Regions from separate parts of the Paenarthrobacter sp. FR1 genome, predicted to be linked through region 3. Evidence: riboswitches for the same ligand, from Rfam matches in the RefSeq annotation. Region 3 holds a riboswitch; each other region holds the start of a gene.
The links. Region 3 has a riboswitch for cyclic di-AMP ahead of ACR30Z_RS09695 (hypothetical protein). Riboswitches for the same ligand answer to the same signal wherever they lie in the genome.

Region 1 (4,537 bases), on a different contig from region 3:
ACGGGCCAACTCCAAGGCAGCCTTCATGGACGCGTCGTCGCTGGCCTGGCCGATGCCCCGGGCCATGCCGGCGGCGTACCCGGCGATGAACGTAGTCAGGGGTGCTGCGGGGCGCACCACTGAATGCGCGGCGACTCCTGCAACCGCGAGGACCTCGTTGACGTCCACGTCAACGCCCTCAAGCTCAAACGCCTGCAGCAGTGTGCGGCACCATTCCTCGAGCGTCTCTTCCTGGCTCTTCACGTCCGCCTCCAACTCGTAGTCAATGCCCAAGGCCGCAGCGTCCTCCCACGTATCCACGTCATCAGTGGACCCCGCGGGGACGTCAACGTCCAGCAGGTTCAGCCTAGCAAGCAGTCGGAACACTGAAGAGTTCGTTAACCCGTCTCCCTCGGAAGCTGCCGCCACTTCCCGTTCCAGGGCGGCGGTCCTGTAGGCCCCCAGGAGAGGCTGCTTCCGGCCATCAGTGGAGACCGCCATGGCCCCTTCAACGCCGGGATGTGACGCCAGCGCAGCCCAAAGGAGCTCGACACCACGGGAAGCGTGTGGCATGTCGCATGCCAGCACCAGCGTCCATGCCTGGCTCGAAGCGCTCGTCTTCAGCGCGGCCAGGCCGGCGGCGATTGCAGCTGCAGGGCCTGCGAACACGGGCTCCTCGCGTGCCCGCAGGATCTCTCCCGGCAACGCCTCCGCCTCCGGTCCTACGACCACCACGGCAGAAGCACCCCGGGCCGCCTGCAGCGCATGCGTAAGGAGAGTGGCGCCGTCGTACTTCAGCGCCGGCTTGGGCACGCCCCCGAGGCGGGTGGCCTTGCCACCCGCCAGAATCACGGCGTTGAATTCCATCCGCCCAGAGTACCCGGGCGGGCGGAGTTCAGCAGAAATCGATCAGGCAGCGGATTCCGGCAACAGGAACGGGTCCCAGTCCGGCGCAGGTTTCTCGAGTTCTTTGATCTGCCACATGGTTCCCTGGGGCACGCCTGGCTTGAAACGGAGCTTCCATCCCATTTCAGCCAACGTATGGTCGCTCTTGGCGTTGTTGCATTTCAAGCACGCCGCAACCAGGTTTTCCCAGGAATCCGCGCCGCCCCTGGATTTGGGGTGGACGTGGTCTATGGTGTGGGCTGTTTTCCCGCAATAGGCGCAGCGGTGACCGTCGCGGCGAAGGACCCCGCGGCGACTCACGGCGGTAATCCTGTTGTACCTGGGGCGGATGTAGCGGTTAAGGAGGATCACGGAGGGGCGTCCAAGAATCTCCTGTGGCCCGACGACAGGCTCGTCGCCTTCGGCCACTACGCTTGCTTTCCCAGTCAGCACAAGGACCAGCGCCCGGCGGAATGTTATTACCGCCAGCGGTTCATATCCAGCATTCAGAACGAGTGTGCGCATGCACGTACCTCTTCACGGCCGCACCCGTCAGGGGCACGAGGGCCGGCTGCCCTCTGCTTGTACGGGCTGTGGATCGACACCATAAGGGTAAGCACTTATATGCCGTATCAACGAATTTTTCTGTCGTTTCGCGTGCGGTGTCGGCAAAAATTCATGCGTGGTTAAGGGATGTGCGGCATCGCCGGGCTGCGAAGGCGGGCCTCCACCACCCACTTTGACCGGCGACCGAAGAGGACACACCAAGGATGACGGCGTGTCGGGTGACCCGCAGGCTGAGAGTTGGTGCGGACGGTACGGGCCGCCCGACGCATCAATGCTGGTCGCTGGATCGGGCTGCTCTTAAAAGCAGAACACCCCGCCGGCCTCAGCCTGCGGGGTGTTCTTGGAGGTGCTTGGATCAGCCGTTGACGCGGATGAAAACCGGTCCGGAGCCAACGTTGGCGCTGAACAGTGCCGTAGTGGATCCGTTCCATCCACCGTGGACTGCCATGCCGTTACCGACGTATACAGCGATGTGGGCCTGTCCGGCCAAGCCGCCATTGGCGTAGTAGGCGAGGTCGCCCGGCTGGGCTTCTGCTGCACTGACGGTGCGGCCCAGGGAGAGGTAACCGGCCGGCCAGTCGTGGAAGTTGATGCCGACGGCTGCCAGGGAGTTGGTCACCAGCATGGTGCAGTCCTGGGTCACGCCGAGCTGTGCGTAGGCAGCGGCGGCAATAGCCGCACCGAGCCCGCTCGAGGCTGCAGGAGCCTTGGCGGCCGGGGCTGCGGTGTTGACCGCGAGGGTAGCGTTACCGGCTGTAGCCGTGCTTTCCGCAGCCTTCTTGGTCTCCGCCTTGGCGGGCGCCTTCTTCTCGACCGGAGCCGGAGCTTCCACCGTGGTGACCACGGGGCGCTCGTAGGAGATGGCGACCGTGGAATCCGCAGCGATGGTGGCCTGGACCACTGACTGGACGTCAAGGGTGGACGTCGACGTGGATTCGCGATCGACATTGGTGTCGGCAGCGTTGGCTGCCACACCGCTGGTCAGGACCAGGCCTGATGCTGCGGCAATAACTGCTGCCTGGCGGCCAACGCCACCGGCGTTGTCGCTGACGGCCTTGGCGATAACGGCAAGCGAGCTGGTCTTGGGGGCCTCAGCGCGATGCCGTGCAACCTTGTTTGCACTGGTCATGATTTTCTCTTTTCGTATCCGCGGGCAGTTGGGGTACACGCGGGTAGTGGGCAGGCCAGCACTTGGGGGCATGCTGGCTTACCCCGAACCGGATGATTTCTAGCGGAGGGTGAAGAAGGAGGACGTACCTGTGGAAGCCGCTGAGTGCAGCAGCGTGCCCTGGCCCGGGTTCAAGGCGCTGATCATCATGCCGTTGCCGACGTAGATGCCCACGTGGGCTCCGCCGTTCTGCATGACGAGGTCGCCGGGAGCAGGGGTGCTGGTGGGCTTCATGGCCGTCCAGGCGTTGACGCGGGGGATGCTGATGCCGGCCTGCGCGTAAACCCACTGGGTGAAGCCTGAGCAATCCCAGCCGTTGGGAGTGGTGCCGCCCCAAACATAGGGGTGGCCAATGCCGGTGTAGGCAATAGCGGCGAGACCGGAAGCGGCGGCGCTGGAAGCAGCGTCCTTGGCTTCGGAGGACTTCGCGGTGACGGCACCCGCGGTTTCCTGTGTGCTGTTTGCCGCCGTGCGCTGGGTGGTCTGCGAAGCACGCTGGACTACCTTGGGGGCTTCCTTGGTGACCACAACGGGGCTCTCAAAGGAAACGGTGGCGGTGGGCTCTGCGGTGACGACTGCCGTGGCGACCAGCTGCTGGGTGCTGGAGGCTTCCGACTTGGTGACGTCGGTGTCCGCTGCCTGTGCCGGCAGGCCGACGCTAAGGACGAGGCCCGAGGCTGCTGCCCATACGGCGGCCTGGCGACCAACAGTTCCGGCGTTGGATGAAACAGCCTTGGAAAGGTTGTTCAAAGGGTTCGTTCGAACCGATTCGGCGCGGTGGCGCGCAGGGGTAGTGCGTGATGACACGAAGGTAGCCTCTCCCAATGCCTGCGAGGTGAGCTGTCGGATTCGGATGGGAGTCATCCGGCCGCGCCGCTTCAAGGAAGCTTTTGCGACTTAACCCCAAGGCCTTCTCTCGAAGACCAGAAGTGGTTCCCCCGCCCCTGCCAGACGATTTATGCGAACGGACCTCGAGTGGTGGCAGAGCTAGGCAATCCACTCAAGTGCACCGGCCCCCTAAAAAGCCGATGCGCTTTGTACGGTACAACAGTTGAACGCGAATGTCACATTCAGGTCACGGGGCGTGTCACGAATGCGAGAGACAACCATCAACTAGCTCAGAGCCAGCCCATGGGGTCGACAACTTCGCCGTTGACCTGAACCTCGAAGTGGAGGTGGCATCCGGTGGAAGCGCCTGTGGTGCCGCTCAGGGCTACGGTGTCGCCACGGTTGACCGTCTGGCCCACCTTGACAGTGAAGGACGACAGGTGGTTGTACGTGGTCTCAAGGCCGTTGCCGTGGTCCACTACCACGCGGTTGCCTCCGCCGTACTCGTGCCAACCTGCGAAAGTGACCTTGCCGGTGGCCGCAGCATGGACGGCTGTGCCGCACTGGGCTACGAAGTCCTGGCCGCGGTGGAAGTCACCGGAACCGCCCGTGAGGGGGCTGATGCGGTAACCAAAGGGTGACGCCGTGGTGAGCGTATCCAAGGGGCTGGCCATGGTGCCAACGGACGAGGCGCGCTGGATGCTTCCGGCGGACTGGGCGCTGAGGAGCTGCTTCAGCTTTCCGTCGGGATCCGCGGCAGTGGCAACGGCGGCGCGGCTGAAGTCGATTTTGGCGGATGCGGCTGCGGAAACCTCGGGCTGGCTCCCGCCGGTGACGGCGAGGGCGGCCTCAGTCTGGCCGGACTCCGAGGTGGCCATGACCGGGCTGGTGGCCGGCAGACCGACAGTCAGGGCAAGTCCGGTGGCGGCAAGCGCTACACCGGCTTTCTGCCCGACGCCACTGGCTGCGGCAAAATCGGCTACCTGGCGCAACGGGCTCTTACGGCGGCGGACCTGACGCTCAGTGTCGCGGGGCCGGATGTCCATAGTGGCGCGGGCTGGCCGCAGCTCAACAGCGGGGCCGGACGCGCGGCGGCGGCCCCTGACGTTC
Region 2 (4,537 bases), on a different contig from region 3:
TGGACGGCGCTTTTGGTTTGTGGGCGGCCGTCAGCCCAACGTTGCGGGAACGGATCGCTGGAGTGGAGGGCGCCGATTCCTGGGCCACCGACGCCCACAAAACACTCAATGTTCCCTACGACTGCGGCTTGGCCATCGTTGCCAGTCCGGAGGCCCTCCGGCGGGCTTTCAGCGTCCACACGAGCTACTTCATCGCCACGGATGCCGGGCCGGGGGACCCGTTCGAGAAAGTTCCTGAGCTGTCCCGGCGCGCCCGCGGTATTCCCGTGTGGGCGGCGCTGCGCCAACTTGGCCGTCACGGTGTGATCGCCATGGTGGACCGTCTCGCAGCAAATGCCCGAGCTCTGGCTGAGGGCCTTGCCGCGATCCCGGGCGTGGAGGTCCTTAACGACGTCGTCTTCACTCAGGTCTCCGTCAGCTTCGGCAGCGACGACCGAACGCACAGGGTCACCCAGAGGTTGATGGCCGAGGGTGCCGTGTGGATGTCCGGATCGTCGTGGCGTGGCCGGGAGATCCTGCGGATCTCAGTGAGCAATTGGTCCACTGACGCCGGGGACGTGGCAGCCTCCATCGCGGCCGTGCGGCATGCGTTTGAGGCGGAACCTGAAGCGTAGCCTCAGCTTCCTGGCGGAATCAGCGGTTCACCAGCAGGAACAGCCCCGCATACGCGGCCACCACCGTGCAGATGCTAAGCGGCCACGCACTGAAGCCGCCAGTCCGTGCGGTGCGAGGAACCCGGCCCATCTCCGCGCGAAGCTCATTGATGGGACTGCGGCGCAGGTTGCGCTTCAATCGCGCCATGCCGCGCAGGTCGGCCAGTGCGGTTCGTACGACGTCGACACTTGAGTCGGGGTCGTCTGTCCAGTCGACGGGAACTTCATGGATGCGCAAACCGCAACGTTCGGCGATCACCAGCAGTTCGGTGTCGAAGAACCAGGCATCGTCCCTGGTGCAGGGAAGGAGGCGGTGGGCCACGTCTGCTCGGATGGCCTTGAAACCGCACTGGGCGTCGGAGAAGCGCGCCCCCATGACCGTCCGCAGCAACGAGTTGTAGCTGCGCGAAATGAACTCGCGCTGGGGGCTTCGGGTGACGCAGGCGCTCGGTGCCAGCCGTGTGCCGATGGCGAGGTCCGAGTGGCCGGAGATCAGCGGTGCCACGAGGGGAGCCAAGGCCGAGAGGTCAGTGGACAGATCCGCTTCCATGTAGGCAAGCACGGGCGACGGCGACGACTGCCACACGCGGCGCAAGGCGTTCCCACGGCCCCGCTCCTGAAAACGGACCACTAACAGTTCAGGGAGTTCGCGTGCCAGGCGTTCGGCGATCCTCAGCGTGCTGTCGGTGCTGGCATTGTCCGCCACGGTGATTCGGAATGTGTGGGGAAAGGAGTCCGTCAGGTGCCCGTGCAGTTGGCGAAGGCTGTGTTCCAGGCGGGCTTCTTCGTTGTAGACGGGGAGGGTGACGTCCAGGACCGGAACCATGACATTGGTGTCAACGGGACGGCGCTGTGGTTGCTGGAGCGCCGCTGGCCCGCCACGCAAGCGAGCGGAATGAGTCCGCCGTGGCAGAGCGCTGGTGGCTGGATCTGTGAGCGTCATGTTTCCAGAATGCGGCCACCGATTATGAGGGCTTTAGGCGGAAGCTGTGGCACTACTGTGAGCCCCGGCGAGCACCTGTGAAAACGAAAGAAGCCGCCCCGGTTCCCGCCATCCGCTCCAGTAAGAACTGAGGCAAACGGCGGAAGCCGGGGCGGCAATCAAACAGCTTGGCTTAGTACCAGTTGTTCGCCAAGTGGAAGCCCAGGGCAGCCGACGGGGATCCGTAGCGTTCCTTGATGTAGTTCAGGCCCCACTTGATCTGGGTCTGGTAGTTGGTCTGCCAGTCGGCACCGGCCGTGGCCATCTTGGAAGCCGGCAGGGACTGGACGATGCCGTATGCGCCGCTCGAGGCGTTCGTGGCAGTGGTCCTCCAGTTGGACTCCTTCTCCCACAGCGTGTTCAGGGCAGTCATTTCACCCGGACCCCAGCCGTAGTTGCCCAGGATGCTTGCAGCGTAGGCCTTGGCGGCTGCGGGATCGTCCACGGCCTTGGGGGCGGCAGCGGCTGCTGCAGCCTCTGCGGCGGCAGCGGCAGCAGCGGCGTCGGCAGCTTGCTTGGCAGCAGCGTCAGCGGCGGCCTTTTCAGCGGCAGCCTGGTCGGCGGCAGCCTTCTCCGCAGCGGCCTTTTCAGCGGCAGCCTGGTCGGCGGCAGCCTTCTCTGCGGCCGCCTTTTCAGCGGCTACCTTGTCTGCAGCGGCCCGGTCGGCTGCACCCTTTTCGGCGGCAGCGTTCATGGAGGCGGAGATTTCAGCAGACTTGTTGGTGCTGATCCGGGCGTTCGCCTGGGTCTCTGCGACGCGGCTCGCCTCGGGGAGGGTCAACGCTGCGTTGGCGGCCGTGCCGAGGGATGCAACGCCCAGTGCGGCGGCCACAACACCGGCAACAACCGACATGCGGTGGCCGGACTTGCCCTGGCGGGCTGCGTTCTTAAGGACTGCCTGCGACTTGGTCAGCGGTGCGTCGTGTTCGTCGCGGTGACGCGCGGAAGGGCGCGTCTGATCATTAAATTCAGACATGTTTGTGATTACCTCTCAGCGCCTGCGGAGTTAGCTGTCGGGTTCGGATGAGGTCATCCGGCCGCGCATCACGCTGCGGCTTCACCCCAAGGGCCGGCAATAAATGCCTGGGCCCGGAGACTCTGGGTCCCCCGTCTCTGCCTCGAAGAAGAACGGACTCCGGGAAGTGGCAGAGCTCGGCGCATCCCGGATGCGGGTCAGTTGGGGCGACCCACCCTTTCGACGGTACAGGAGGTTTCCCCAGAAGTCACATTTAGGTAACAGAGATCACCATCCCGGTGAGTCGCCTTGCCGGATTCGTTACACGCGCTCGTTGCTGACGGCGGGCAGGCGGAGGGCGAATTCCGTACGCCCTGGACGGGAGGTCACTTCAACGCTGCCACCATGCGCTTCCACAATGGATTCCACGATGGACAGGCCCAACCCGGAGGTGCCCTCCGATCCCGACCTGGCGGCGTCAGCGCGGGCAAAGCGGGAGAAGATCCGGCTCTGGAAATCCTCCGGAATGCCCGGTCCGTTGTCGGTTACCGTAACCACTGCGCTGCCATCGGCGGAGAGCATGACTCCGGTGACCACGGTGGTGCCGGCATCGGTGTGTTTGCGGGCGTTGGACAGCAGGTTGGCCAGTACCTGGTGCAATTGTGTGGCGTCACCCCTCACTGTGATGGGTTCGTCCGGGAGCTGAAGCTGCCAGATGTGCTCCGGGGCCATGACTTTCTCATCACTCACTGTCTCGATCACCAGCTGCGTCAGGTCAACGTCCGAGACCTTTACTGGTTGACCCTCGTCCAACCTTGCGAGCAGGAGGAGGTCCTCCACCAGCGTGGTCATCCGTTCGGATTGGCTTTGGACCCGTGCCAGGGATTTCCGGCCGTCATCGGTGAAGTTTTCGGTCATCCGCAGCAGTTCTGTGTAGCCGCGGATAGCGGTCAGCGGTGTACGAAGCTCATGCGAGGCGTCCGCCACGAACTGGCGGACCTTGGTTTCGCTTTCCTGACGGGCTTCCAGCGCACTGGCCACGTTATTCAGCATTTGATTCAGGGCGTGGCCAACGCTGCCCACTTCCGTTCCGGGATGGGAGGCCGACGGCGGTACGCGCACCGCAAGTGCCACTTCGCCGGCGTCGAGAGGCAGCCGGGAAACCTTCGTGGCCACTTCGGAGAGCTGCTCAAGCGGCCTCATGGTCCGCCGAATGATCACTGTGCCTGCCAGGCCAATCAGCACGAGGCCGCCCAACGAAACCCACACCATGGTCCATACGAGCGAGGCCTCGGCGCTTTGCTTGTCCGCAAGCGGCAGGCCGGTCACGATCACGTCGCCGGAGGTGTCCACGGCCACCAGCCGGTAGTCGCCGTTGGACAGCGAACGGTCCACAGGGCGGCTGTCCTTGGGGAGCGACAACAGGACCTGCTCGTCGTCTGCGGAGAGTGAAACGCGATTGCCTTGGGCGTCGATCAAGCCCGAGCTCCTCACGGTGGTTCCATCGATCCGCGCGTTGAGGGTTCCAGCGGCCTGGCCCCGGGCCTCCAACGGGTCAGGCCTTCCGGACGGTGACGAAGGAAAGTTCGACGGCGGCCTGCCGAAGTCATTCGCGCGGCTGGACGCCTGCTCCAACTGCCTGTCGAGCTGCCTGTTAAACACCATGTCCATGGAGGCGTAGCTGACTACCCCCACGGCAGCGCAAATCGCTACCAACAGGGCCATGGCCACCAGGACCAATCGGGTGCGAAGGTGCCAGGTGGACGGGTTGAGCCAACTGCGCTGCGACTTCCTGGCCACTCCTGAAAGTGTGCTCAACGTTTAGTCCGCAGGCTTGATGACGTATCCCGCACCGCGAATGGTGTGGATCATGGGCGGATGGTTCGCTTCGATCTTCTTGCGCAGGTAGGAGATGTAGAGCTCCACGATGTTGGCCTGCCCACCGAA
Region 3 (4,537 bases):
ACGGAGGTCAAAGTGTGCGTCCAGGTTCAGCACGCCCAGCCGCTTGCCGCGGACGGCGTCAGAACCGGCTACGCCAAGGTAGCTGGCAAAGGCGGTCTCGTGGCCGCCGCCCAGCACCACGGTGAGGTTTCCGGCGTCGAGCAGTCCCGAAATGGCGTGCCCGGCACGCTCTTGGCCCGCTTCCAGTGAGTCGTCCTCCACAACCACATCGCCGGCGTCGAACACGTCACGGTCAAGGTGGTAGGCCAGCGGACCCAGCGCCGAACGGATGGCGGCCGGGGCCTTGGCCGCCCCCACACGGCCCTTGTTGCGGAGCACCCCGGCATCGCTGCAAAAACCAAGTATGACGGCGGGACGCGAGGCAACCGCGGCTGCTTCGGCCGTGTGCGGGGTGATGGCCTGCCACCAACGGCGGTGCTCGGCGCCGTCGCCGTCAAAGCGGCCGGTCCACGGGGTAGGGCTGACGTCTACAGTTACGGCGCGTGTTTCCATGCTTTAAGCAGACCGGACCCGGACTGCCAATACCAGCAGTTCCGGGTCCGGGGTGTCTGAAATACCGGAATGCCTACTTGACGCCCAGGAGTTCCTCAACGGTTCCGATGCCGAAGAAGAGCAGGAACGCAGCGGCCACAGCCCACATCAAGGGGTGGACTTCGCGGGCGCGGCCCTGGAAGGTGCGGATCAGCACGAACGAGATGAACCCGGCACCCAGGCCGTTGGCGATGGAGTACGTGAACGGCATCAAGGCGATGGTCAGGAACGCGGGAATCCCGACTCCCCAGTCCTGCCAGTCGATCTTCCCCACCTGGGAAACCATCATGAAGCCCACGACCACCAGCGCGGGGGCCACGGCTTCGAACGGCACCAGGTTGATCAGCGGTGTGAAGAACATGGCAATGAGGAAGAGCACGCCGGTCACGATCGAGGCCAGACCGGTACGCGCGCCTTCGCCGATCCCCGCGCCGGATTCAACGAAGATCTGGTTGGAGGAAACCGAAGCGCCGCCACCCACGATTGCACCGAGGGCATCCACCTGGAGGACCCGGTCCACGTTGGGGATGTTGCCGTCCTTGTCCACGGTTCCGGCCTCGTTGGCCAGGCCCACCATGGTGCCCATGGCGTCGAAGAAGATGCTGAGGAGGATCACGAAGGCCAGCAAGGCGGCAGCGATAAAGCCGAGGTGTTCGAACGCGCCGAAGGGGTTGGCCTTGCCGATCAGGGACAGGTCAGGGGCGCCCCACTCGGAAAGCGTGGGGGCCACGAGCGACCAGCCGCGGGGGTTGACGTTCTTGCCATCAAAGCTGGGGCCGATGTGGAGCGTGAATTCGAGGATCGCAGCCAGGGCGGTGGAGACCACGATGCCGATCAGGATGGCGCCACGGACCTTGCGGACCACCAAGGCGATGGTCAGGATCAGGCCCACCGCGAACACCAGGGTGGGCCAGCCCATCAGCTTGCCGTCCACGCCAAGTCCCAGCGGAACTGTGGTGCCTGCGGCGTCCGGGATGCGGCGGACGAATCCGGCATTGACCAGGCCGATCAGGGCGATGAACAGGCCGATGCCCACCACGATCGCGGTCTTGAGGGCCTCCGGTACTGCCTTGAAGACGGCGGTACGGAAGCCCGTGAGGACCAGGATGAGCATCGTGACGCCGGAGAGGACCACGAGCCCCATCATGTCTGGCCACGTCAGCCCCGGGTGCGAGGCAACGGTGACGGCCACGAACGCGTTGACGCCCAGGCCCGTTGCCACGGCGAACGGGTGCTTGGCCCACGCGCCCATGAGGATGGTCAGGATGCCCGCCACGAACGCAGTGGTGGCGGCGACAGCGGTGAAGCCGAGCGATGCTCCACTCGAGTCGGCTCCGGAGAGGATCAGTGGGTTCAACACCACGATGTAGCTCATGGCGAAGAAGGTTGCGAAACCGCCACGGATTTCCCGCGAATAGGTGGAGCCGCGCTCGGAGATCTTGAAGTAGCGGTCGACTGCAGAACCTTGTTTAAGCATGAAGGACTCCGGGGATCGAGGGGAGTGTGCTCTCAAATCCTATGCGGTCGGATATGGGCGCACCGGACCATTCGCCTAGTCTGTAAGGAAGCCAACACTAGGAGAAACCGCCCCATGCGCACCATCCGCCCGCTTCTGGCCGCCGTCGTCGCTGCTCTTGCCTTCGCGTCCGCCCTGCTGTTTTCTGCGGCTCCAGCGTCCGCGCATGATGTCGCCGAGTCCACGGCGCCGGCGAACGGTGCCAACGTGGCGGAAGTTCCGGCGTCGGTCTCCATTACTTTCAACAACCGCCCGTTGGCGATCGGTTCGGGCGTCACTGTCACCGCGGGCGGCGAAAACTGGGCGGATGGACCCGTCGAAATCATCGATAACCAGGCAGTTCAGAAGCTGCGCGACGGCGCGCCGGCAGGCGAATACACAGTGGTTTGGCGCGTGGTCAGCTCCGATTCCCACCCTATTGAGGGCACGTTTACCTTCACGGCCACCGCAGGGAGCACGACGACGACAGGCGGCACTGCGGTTGCCTCACCGTCAGCTTCGGCTCCTTCAGCTTCGGTACCTTCGGCGGGAACGGCGGCGCCGGGAACGGGTACCAGCGAGCCGGCGGCGGACGCATCGCAGCCCTTCCCCTGGAGCATCGTAGGACTGGCGGTGGTGGCTATCGGACTCGTTATTTACCTGGCCGTTACCGCGCGGAAGAAACTGGCGGCCTCAAACGACTCGGACGGCCAAACTCCCGCGGAATAACGGGGTTTTCTACGTACCTGCGAAGATCTCGAAACGGTCACCACGACACGCCAAAAGGGTAGTTCTCGTTACTTAAATGTGACTTCCGGGTGATCTTCGCGTACGGTGGTACCTGTGCCTGTTCCACGTAGCGGGCACTTCCGGCCTGATTGCCTAGCTCTGCCGCAGTCCGGAATCCGTTCGCAGACAAACCTTACGGCAGAGACGGGGAACCCATTTTAGGTCGCTTTCGAGCGTGCCTTGGGGTGAAGTCACGATGCTTCCGCTGAACAGCGGGGGATAGTGACCGGGTGACTCCCATCCGAATCCGACAGCTAACCTCGCAGGCATCGGGAGAGGCTCTTTCATGTCTTCACGCATTCTTCGCGGCCGTCGTAAGGCGGACAGCGTACGTCCTAATCCGTTCATCTCCATCTCCAAGGCTGTTGCCAGCAACGCTTCCGGCGCTGGTCGCCAGGCAGCTGTTATCGCAGCAGCTTCGGGTCTCGTTCTGACCGGCTCCATTGCTGCCCACGCAGCCGAGGCTCCGGTACAGCGGGATTCCAGCCCCGCCACGGTCGCCGAGACCGCATCCGAGGCTCCCACCCAGGTTGTTACCGCCTTGTCGACGGCTACCGTCAACTTCGAGCGCCCTGCTGTTGCTTCGGTTGCAGCACCGGTCATCGAAAAGCCGGCTCCGGTTGCTCCGGCTCCCGTTGCCAAGAAGGCAGCAGTAACCACCGCCGCTGCAGCAGCCCCTGCCAAGGCTGCCGCTGCTGCTCCCGCCGCACCGGCCGCCGCTGCTCCTGCAGCTGCTCCCGCCGTCGGTGGCGTCAACGCAGCCATGGTTGCCTCGGCTTACGCCCAGATCGGCATCATGCAGGACTGCACCGCCATGGTGGAAAAGGCCCTCGGCTCCGCAGGCATCCCCGTTGGTGACCTCGGCCCCATGCAGTTCATGAACTACGGCAAGGTTGTCAGCGACCCCCAGCCCGGTGACATGATCGTCCAGTCCGGCCACGTTGCAATCTTCATCGGCAACGGCCAGGCCATCAGTGGTGGCATCAACGGCAACCAGACGGGCATCCACCCGATCAGCTGGTTGACCGCAACGGGTCCCCTGACCTACGTACGCGCAGGCGCATAAGCCTCACGCACCAACAAAGGCCGGTGCCTTCGAAGATTCTTTTCTTCGTAGGTACCGGCCTTTGGCGTTAAGTTCTGTGCGTTAAAGTTCCAGCCTTAGGGCACGACGGCGGTTCGGCGCGTCTTTGTTGGGTGGCGTGCCGGGGTTTGCGGCGTGAGGTTCCCGGGACGTGGACTTCCTAAACGGTGGCGATGCCGGGTCCTGCCGGCAGGGCCACCTTGGCTGAGATCGCCTGGCCCACGGCCTTGGCCTGTCGAAGCACTTCCTTGGGGGTGGGCGTGATGAGTTCCCCAACGCCCACAAGGTGCATTCCGACGGCACGCATGGCGGCTACGAGGTTCTGGCCGATGGAGATTCCCAGTTCTGCCAGCATTCGGCGCAGCTGGCTCTGGGCACAGCGGGTCACCACGATGTGGTCGGCCAGGAGAACGCCGTTGGCTGTGTGGACAGCCCACTGGCGCGGCATGGATTCGAGTGGGCCGGACACATGGAGGCCGGTCCGGAGCCCGGCTGTGGTCATGCTCGCGGCCATTCCGAATCCCAGCTGCTGAGAGGGATCAGAGCCCAGGAAATCAAGGCGGACGGCACGGGTGGTGTTGCGGACGTCCAGATGATGGCTTGCGGCATAGTTCCGCAGGTGACGGAGGATCTCAGTG

Region 1: it holds a riboswitch for cyclic di-AMP, as region 3 does, so the genes downstream of both, ACR30Z_RS04845 (C40 family peptidase) here and ACR30Z_RS09695 (hypothetical protein) in region 3, are expected to answer to the same signal.
Region 2: it holds a riboswitch for cyclic di-AMP, as region 3 does, so the genes downstream of both, ACR30Z_RS21055 (hypothetical protein) here and ACR30Z_RS09695 (hypothetical protein) in region 3, are expected to answer to the same signal.

What each region holds. Positions count from the first base shown of each region.
Region 1 covers NZ_JBPFSF010000002.1:27,892-32,428, reverse strand. Annotated here, with positions in the region: gene ACR30Z_RS04860 (NTP transferase domain-containing protein) at 1-846, opposite strand, end outside; gene ACR30Z_RS04855 (HNH endonuclease) at 889-1,389, opposite strand; gene ACR30Z_RS04850 (NlpC/P60 family protein) at 1,787-2,560, opposite strand; gene ACR30Z_RS04845 (C40 family peptidase) at 2,660-3,406, opposite strand; cyclic di-AMP (ydaO/yuaA leader) riboswitch at 3,411-3,572, opposite strand; gene ACR30Z_RS04840 (M23 family metallopeptidase) at 3,718-4,537, opposite strand, start outside.
Region 2 covers NZ_JBPFSF010000014.1:105,493-110,029, reverse strand. Annotated here, with positions in the region: gene ACR30Z_RS21065 (pyridoxal phosphate-dependent decarboxylase family protein) at 1-614, shown strand, start outside; gene ACR30Z_RS21060 (dolichyl-phosphate beta-glucosyltransferase) at 634-1,596, opposite strand; gene ACR30Z_RS21055 (hypothetical protein) at 1,769-2,611, opposite strand; cyclic di-AMP (ydaO/yuaA leader) riboswitch at 2,619-2,779, opposite strand; gene ACR30Z_RS21050 (HAMP domain-containing sensor histidine kinase) at 2,912-4,408, opposite strand; gene ACR30Z_RS21045 (response regulator transcription factor) at 4,412-4,537, opposite strand, start outside.
Region 3 covers NZ_JBPFSF010000004.1:169,338-173,874, reverse strand. Annotated here, with positions in the region: gene hutG (formimidoylglutamase) at 1-492, opposite strand, end outside; gene ACR30Z_RS09705 (NCS2 family permease) at 566-2,008, opposite strand; gene ACR30Z_RS09700 (copper resistance CopC family protein) at 2,123-2,755, shown strand; cyclic di-AMP (ydaO/yuaA leader) riboswitch at 2,930-3,098, shown strand; gene ACR30Z_RS09695 (hypothetical protein) at 3,102-3,881, shown strand; gene ACR30Z_RS09690 (FAD-binding protein) at 4,060-4,537, opposite strand, start outside.